2 regions of the Streptomyces sp. NPDC012637 genome follow, and region 2 is predicted to be linked to the other one. Evidence: riboswitches for the same ligand, from Rfam matches in the RefSeq annotation. Region 2 holds a riboswitch; the other holds the start of a gene.

Region 1 (3,400 bases), on a different contig from region 2:
CGGTGCGCAGCGCGTCGACGGGCAGCGCGTCCTCGGTGACCGGGTCCAGGGCCTCGATGTCGGCCTCGACGCCGAAGGCGGCCCAGACGGCGGCGAGGTTCGCCCGCGTGGTGGTCTCGTCGCAGGACACGGACACCTGGTCGGCGTCGACGCGGTACAGGTTCACGCCGGCCTCGCGGGCGGCGGCGACGACGGCGTCGGCGCGGCCCGGGACGCGGGCGGTGAGGGTGTCGAAGAAGGCGCCCTGGGTCAGCTCGACCCCTCCGGCCCGCAGACCGGCGGCGAGGATCGCGGCGTAGCGGTGGGTCCGCCGCGCGATGCCCTTCAGGCCCTCGGGGCCGTGGTAGACGGCGTACATGCCGGCCATGACGGCGAGCAGGACCTGGGCCGTACAGATGTTGCTGGTGGCCTTCTCGCGGCGGATGTGCTGCTCGCGGGTCTGCAGGGCCAGGCGGTAGGCCTTGTTGCCGTCGGCGTCGACGGAGACGCCGACGAGGCGGCCGGGCAGCGAGCGGGCGTGCTTGTCCTGGACGGCCATGTAGCCGGCGTGCGGACCGCCGAAGCCCATCGGGACGCCGAAGCGCTGCGTGGTGCCGACGGCGATGTCCGCGCCGAGCGAGCCGGGCGAGGCCAGCAGCGTCAGGGCGAGCAGGTCGGCGGCGACGGTGACGATCGCACCGAGCTCGTGGGCCTGGTCGATGACCGGCTTGATGTCGCGGATGGCACCGGAGGCGCCCGGGTACTGGATCAGCACGCCGAAGACACCGCGCTCGGCGACCTCGGCCGGGATGCCGGCGGACAGGTCGGCGACGACGACCTCGACACCGGTCGGCTCGGCGCGGGTCTCGATGACGGCGATCGTCTGCGGCAGCGCGTCGGCGTCGACCAGGAAGACGCCGTTCTTGACCTTGCCGACCCGGCGGGACAGCGCCATGGCCTCGGCGGCGGCGGTGCCCTCGTCGAGCAGCGACGCGCCGGAGGTGGGCAGACCGGTGAGGTCGGCGACCACGGTCTGGAAGTTGAGCAGCGCCTCCAGGCGGCCCTGCGAGATCTCCGGCTGGTACGGCGTGTACGCCGTGTACCAGGCCGGGTTCTCCATGACGTTGCGCAGGATGACCGGCGGGGTGAAGGTCCCGTAGTAGCCGAGACCGATCATCGGGGCGAGGACCTGGTTGCGGTCGGCGAGGGAGCGCAGCTCGGCCAGCACCTCGGCCTCGGTGCGGGCACCCGGCAGGGCCAGCGCCTCGGCGTTCTTGATGACGTCCGGCACGGCGGCGGCCGTGAGCTCGTCGAGGGAGCCGTAACCGACCTGGGCGAGCATCTTGGCCCGCGCCTCGGCGTCGGGCCCGATGTGCCGCTGCTCGAAGGGGATTCCCTGCTCGAGCTCGGAGAGCGGAATGCGGTTGGCGGTCATGTACGGGGGCCTCCTGGTCGTCACGACCTGCGAGGGGCACCTCGGCGCGGGTGCCCGGACGGCCTCCCCCTCTGTCATCTCAACCTGAGAGCTTCACCGGCCGTGCCCTGAGGGCAGGCCGGCTTTCACCGTCGGTGAGAGCGGATGCCGTCGACGCCCGCCCTGCTTTCCAGAGTGACCTCGTCCGCGCGGTACGGGTGCCTGAGAGATTCCGGGGAGGATTTGCTCCTTCGGCGCCTCCGAAAGCTTTCTCCGGAGGACTCTCCCGCGCGGGGTCCACAGCCACAGCCAGCCTACCAGCGCCGTTCCTTCTCCCATCGCTCAAGTGGCCGACATCCCAGATGTGCACTTTCGTAGTGCTTGTAGAGCAGTTGCGACCAGTTGGAGGGACCGTGCAGACCGACATCGATCCGCGCAGCCTGATCGGCCGCAAGGCGTTCGACCGGAACGGACACAAGATCGGCACCGTGGACGAGGTGTACCTGGACGACGCGACGGGCGTCCCGGAGTGGGCCGCCGTCCGCACCGGCCTGTTCAGCCGGGACGCGTTCGTCCCCCTGGAGCCGAGCGAGCTGGCGGGCGACGGCCTCCACATCCCGTACGAGCGCGCGCTCATCAAGGACGCCCCCGACTTCGGCGTCGGCCGCCACCTCTCCCCCGAACAGGAACTCCAGCTCTACCGCCACTACAGCCTCGCCCTGCCGCCCCCGCCCCCGGACACCTCGCCCCGCGACTTCGGCCGTCTGGCGGGCCAGGAGGAGTCCTGACGCGCCCTTCCCGCCGCGCCCGTCCCGTCAGGACTACGCCGCCGCGCCCGTCGCGCCGCCCGGGACGAGGGGCAGCGGGTCGGAGGGCTCGAGCTCCGGGTCGTCGACCGAGAAGGTGCGGACGCGGCCGGGCGCCGAGGTCGGCTCCTCGAAGCGGACCGTGACCCGGCCGATGCCGCTGCCCTGCACCCACCCGGGCCCGTGCACGGCGTGCCGGACGTCGAGCCCGGGGGCCCAGCGCCGCTCGACCCGCTCCGTGGCCGTCGGAGGCGCGGCCGCGACGACCGAGGAGGCGACCGCGCCGTCCTCGGTCCGCCGCTCCTCGCCCACGCCGTCGGCGGCACCGGCCTCCGCCTGCGCCTCCGCTTCCGCCCGGGCCTCCGCCTGGGCGAACAGATCCTCCTGCGTGTAGTCCGCGAGGCCGCTCACCCCGACGCCGAGCAGCCGCACGCCACCGGTCGTGTCCACCAGGTCGAGGAGCCGCGCCGCCGCCTCCCGCACCACCACGGGGTCGTCCGTGGGCCCGCGCAGCGTCTCGGAACGGGTCAGCGTCGAGAAGTCGTAACGCCGCACCTTCAGCACGATCGTCCGCCCCGAGTGCCCGGATCCGCGCAGCCGCGCCACGCACCGCTCCGCGAGCCGCTCCACCTCCAGCCGGATCCGCAGCCGGTCGTGCAGGTCCACGTCGAAGGTGTCCTCGACGGACACCGACTTCGCGTCCCGCTCGGCCACCACCGGCCGGTCGTCGTGCCCGAGGGCCATCAGATACAGCGAGGCCCCGTGCGCCTTCCCGAGCAGCCGTACGAGCTCGTCCTCGCCGGCCTCCACCACCTCGGCCACCGTCGTGATCCCGGCCCGCCGCAGGTGCTCACCGGTGGCCGGCCCGACGCCCGGGATGATCCGCACCGAACGCGGCCCGAGCAGCTCCCGCTCCGTGCCCGGCTCGATCAGCACGAGCCCGTCCGGCTTGGCCTCCTCCGAGGCGATCTTCGCGAGCATCTTCGAGCCGGCGAGACCCACCGACCCGGTGAGACCGGTGGTCGTGAGGATGTCCCGGCGGAGCAGCTCTCCCGCGGCCCGCGCGCTCGCGGCGTCGTCCGCGACTCCCCCGGCCTCCAGGTCGACGAAGGCCTCGTCCAGGCTGAGCGGCTCGACGAGCGGCGAGAGCCGCCCGAGCAGTTCCATGACCTGGCCGCTGATCGCCCGGTAGAAGGCGAAG
Region 2 (3,400 bases):
GGGGGTTGCTCATGACCTGATTCTCCTGGATCGGGGGAGTACTGATGAACGTGGGTCTTACGGGGTGAGACGCGGACTGAGACGGACGCGTCACGTCCGGCTCGCGTCCGGGCGCCGACGGGGCCTCGGCCCCATGGTCACTTCTGGCGCTTGTAGAACGGCAGCGCCACGACCGTGTACGGCTCGTGCGCGCCGCGGATGTCGACGCCGACGCCCTCCGTGCCGGGCTCGGCGAAGGCCGCGTCCACGTACGCCATGGCGATCGGCTTGCCCAGGGTCGGGGACGGGGCGCCGGAGGTGATCTCGCCGACGACCTCGCCGTTCGCGACCACGGACATCCCGGCGCGGGGCACCCGGCGGCCCTCGGCGACCAGGCCGACCAGCTTGCGCGGCGGGGCGGTCTCGGCGCGCTCGGCCGCCTTCTCCAGGGCCTCGCGGCCGACGAAGCGGCCCTCGTTCGTGGTCTTCTCGAACTTCACGACCCGGCCGAGGCCCGCGTCGAAGGGCGTGAGCGCGGTGGTCAGCTCGTGGCCGTACAGCGGCATGCCCGCCTCGAGGCGCAGCGTGTCGCGGCAGGACAGGCCGCAGGGGATCAGGCCGACGTCCTGGCCCGCCTCGGTGAGCGCCTGCCACACGCCCTCCGCGTGCTCCGGCTTCAGGAACAGCTCGAAGCCGTCCTCGCCCGTGTAGCCGGTGCGCGCGATGAGGGCGGGGACACCGGCGACGGTGCCCGGGAGGCCCGCGTAGTACTTCAGGCCGTCCAGGTCGGCGTCGGTGAGCTGCTTCAGGATGCCGGGGGACTCCGGGCCCTGGACGGCGATCAGCGCGTACGCGTCGCGGTCGTCGCGCACCTCGGCGTCGAATCCCCCGGAGCGGGCCACCAGCGCGTCCAGGACGACCTGGGCGTTGGAGGCGTTGGCGACGACCATGTACTGAGAAGACGCGGCCTCCGTCTCGCCGAGGCGGTAGACGATCAGGTCGTCGAGGATGCCGCCGTCCTCCTGGCAGATCATCGTGTAGCGCGCACGGCCGACGCCGATCGTGGAGATGTTCCCCACCAGGGCGAAGTCGAGCAGTTCCGCCGCCTGCGGCCCGGTGACGGTGATCTCGCCCATGTGGGAGAGGTCGAAGAGGCCGGCCTTGGTGCGGACGGCGGTGTGCTCGTCGCGCTCGCTGCCGTACCGCAGCGGCATGTCCCAGCCCGCGAAGTCGGTCATGGTCGCGCCCAGCGAACGGTGCAGCGCGTCGAGGGCGGTCAGACGGGGGGCAGTGCTCATCGGGTGGCTCCCGGGTCCCAGGGCGTGCAGGGCACGACATGACAAGACGGTGAGGACGTTCCTCCCCATCTGTCATGGAACCTGAGAGGTTCACCGAGGGCATCCTCGGCTTGCACCTTGGGTGGGGACGCGACAGGGCGTCCCGCTTTTCAGATCTGCCTCATCCACGCGGTACGGGGCCTGAGAGATTCAAGGGAGGTACTTGCTCCTTCGGCGCCCGGGCGACGCGGCGCGACTGCGCCGGCGACCGGAACTCTCCCGCGCGGATTCGAGCGGCCGGTATGAGGTTGTGCGCGCTCGGGCGAGCGCGTGGCGCGCCCATCATTGCACGGCGGATCCGCGCGGCAAATCGCTTGTGCCGCATTACCGCCTCTTTACACTGCGTGGGCAAGGGTCTTCGCAGACCCGACAGGGGGAGAAGCGATGACGATCCAGCGCACCGGTGTCGCGGCCGCGGCCACGAACACCGGGATACCGCCGCAGCGGGCGGTCGCCCGGGCCCGCACACGCGAGCGCGCCCGCACCAGGCGCCGCGCGCGGCTGCTGCGCGACCTTCGCGAGCGCGAGGGCCGCAGCCCCCGCGTGCTCACCTACGCCACCGGTGACGTCGTGGTCGTCTCCGGGCTCCCCGGCGCCGGGAAGTCCACGCTGATGAGCCGGGCCGCCGAGGGCCGCGCCGTCGACTCCCAGCACACCCGGGAGCGCTGGGAGGGCCGGCTGCCCCGCTTCCTGCCGTACGCCGTCTACCGCCCGCTCGCCCGGATCGCCCACTACGCGGGCCTGCGCCGCGCCCTGCGCACCGGCGCCGGGGTGATCGTCCACGACTGCGGCACCCAGTCCTGGGTGCGCGGCTGGCTCGCCCGCGAGGCCCGCAGGCGCGGCGCCGCCCTGCACCTGATCCTGCTCGACGTCGACCCGGACACCGCCCGGGCCGGCCAGCGGGACCGCGGCCGCGGCGTCTCCTCGTACGCCTTCGCCCGGCACCGCCGCGCCGTGGGCCGTCTGGTGCGCACCGCCGAGGCGGGCGCGCTGCCGCCCGGCTGCGCCTCGGTGACCCTGCTCGACCGCGCTGCCGCCGACGCCCTGCGGAAGATCGGATTCCGCGACGTGGCGTGAACCACTCCGGCCCCTTCGGGCGTCCTTTCCGGTCACAGGGGTGCCGGAGCGCCATTAAGGTGCATACGGCCTGTCCGGCGGATCCGCGCCGGGTGCCGGGGAAGTGCCGGGAAAGGGGACGACGAGGACCGTGGACGTGACGTGGCCGGGCAATGAGCTCGAGGAAGTACTGGCCGCCTCCCTCGGCAGCCCCTCCGCCGGAGGGCGCCTCGTCGAGGTCCTCGGCCGCAGCCCCGTCTGGGTGCCGCTGCCCAACGGCGGCGGACCCGACAGCACCGACCTCGACCTGCCCACCATGGAGATCGAGGGCGGCGCCTACGTGCCCGTCTTCAGCTCCGAGCAGCAGTTCCTCGCCTGCGTCGGCGCGCACATGTCGTACACCGTCGCCCCGGCCCGCGACTTCGCCCGCGGGCTGCCGCCGCAGCTCGGCATCGCCGTGAACCCCGGCGGCACCGTCGGCGTCCCGCTGCCGCCGCCCGCCGTCGCCGAACTCTGCCGCGCCGGCCGCACCGCCCTCGACGGGCCCGCCACCGGCGGCCGGGTCCGCCTCTTCGAGCCCGACTGGCAGGACGACCCGGTCGACTTCCTCGCCGCCGCCTCCGCCGAGTTCGCGGCCACCGGCGTCGTCCACTCCGCACGGCGGGCCCTCGCCAGCGTCGAGGGCACCGAACCCGCCCTCTTCGTCGGCGTCCAGCTCACCGGCCCCGAGGCCGACCGGAACGCCCCGCTCGACGCCCTCGGCCGGGCCCTCGGCCGCGTCGAGGTCGCCTGGCCGGTCAACCTGATCCTCCTCGACGTGGCCCAGGACCCGGTCGGCGACTGGATGCTGGACAAGGTGCGCCCCTTCTTCCAGCGCGCCGCCGTGTGACAGACCCCCCGTCTAAGCTGAACTGCCAGTCGAACCCCGAGCCGGACCTCCGGCCGGACACCAAGCTGAACCGATCCACGAGCCGAGCCGTACGAAAGAGGGGCGGGACCCACGGTGAGCGCGTCAGGCACCGCTGCGA

Evidence for each region. Region 2 has a riboswitch for glycine ahead of gcvT (glycine cleavage system aminomethyltransferase GcvT). Riboswitches for the same ligand answer to the same signal wherever they lie in the genome.
Region 1: another riboswitch for glycine. It lies ahead of gcvP (aminomethyl-transferring glycine dehydrogenase); the one in region 2 lies ahead of gcvT (glycine cleavage system aminomethyltransferase GcvT).

What each region holds. Positions count from the first base shown of each region.
Region 1 covers NZ_JBIBDS010000007.1:585,184-588,583, forward strand. Annotated here, with positions in the region: gene gcvP (aminomethyl-transferring glycine dehydrogenase) at 1-1,414, opposite strand, end outside; glycine riboswitch at 1,594-1,692, opposite strand; gene ACFY8W_RS28430 (PRC-barrel domain-containing protein) at 1,756-2,181, shown strand; gene ACFY8W_RS28435 (DNA polymerase IV) at 2,215-3,400, opposite strand, start outside.
Region 2 covers NZ_JBIBDS010000005.1:323,157-326,556, forward strand. Annotated here, with positions in the region: gene gcvH (glycine cleavage system protein GcvH) at 1-13, opposite strand, end outside; gene gcvT (glycine cleavage system aminomethyltransferase GcvT) at 138-1,277, opposite strand; glycine riboswitch at 1,437-1,548, opposite strand; gene ACFY8W_RS21805 (AAA family ATPase) at 1,701-2,393, shown strand; gene ACFY8W_RS21810 (enhanced serine sensitivity protein SseB C-terminal domain-containing protein) at 2,524-3,261, shown strand; gene ACFY8W_RS21815 (enhanced serine sensitivity protein SseB C-terminal domain-containing protein) at 3,376-3,400, shown strand, end outside.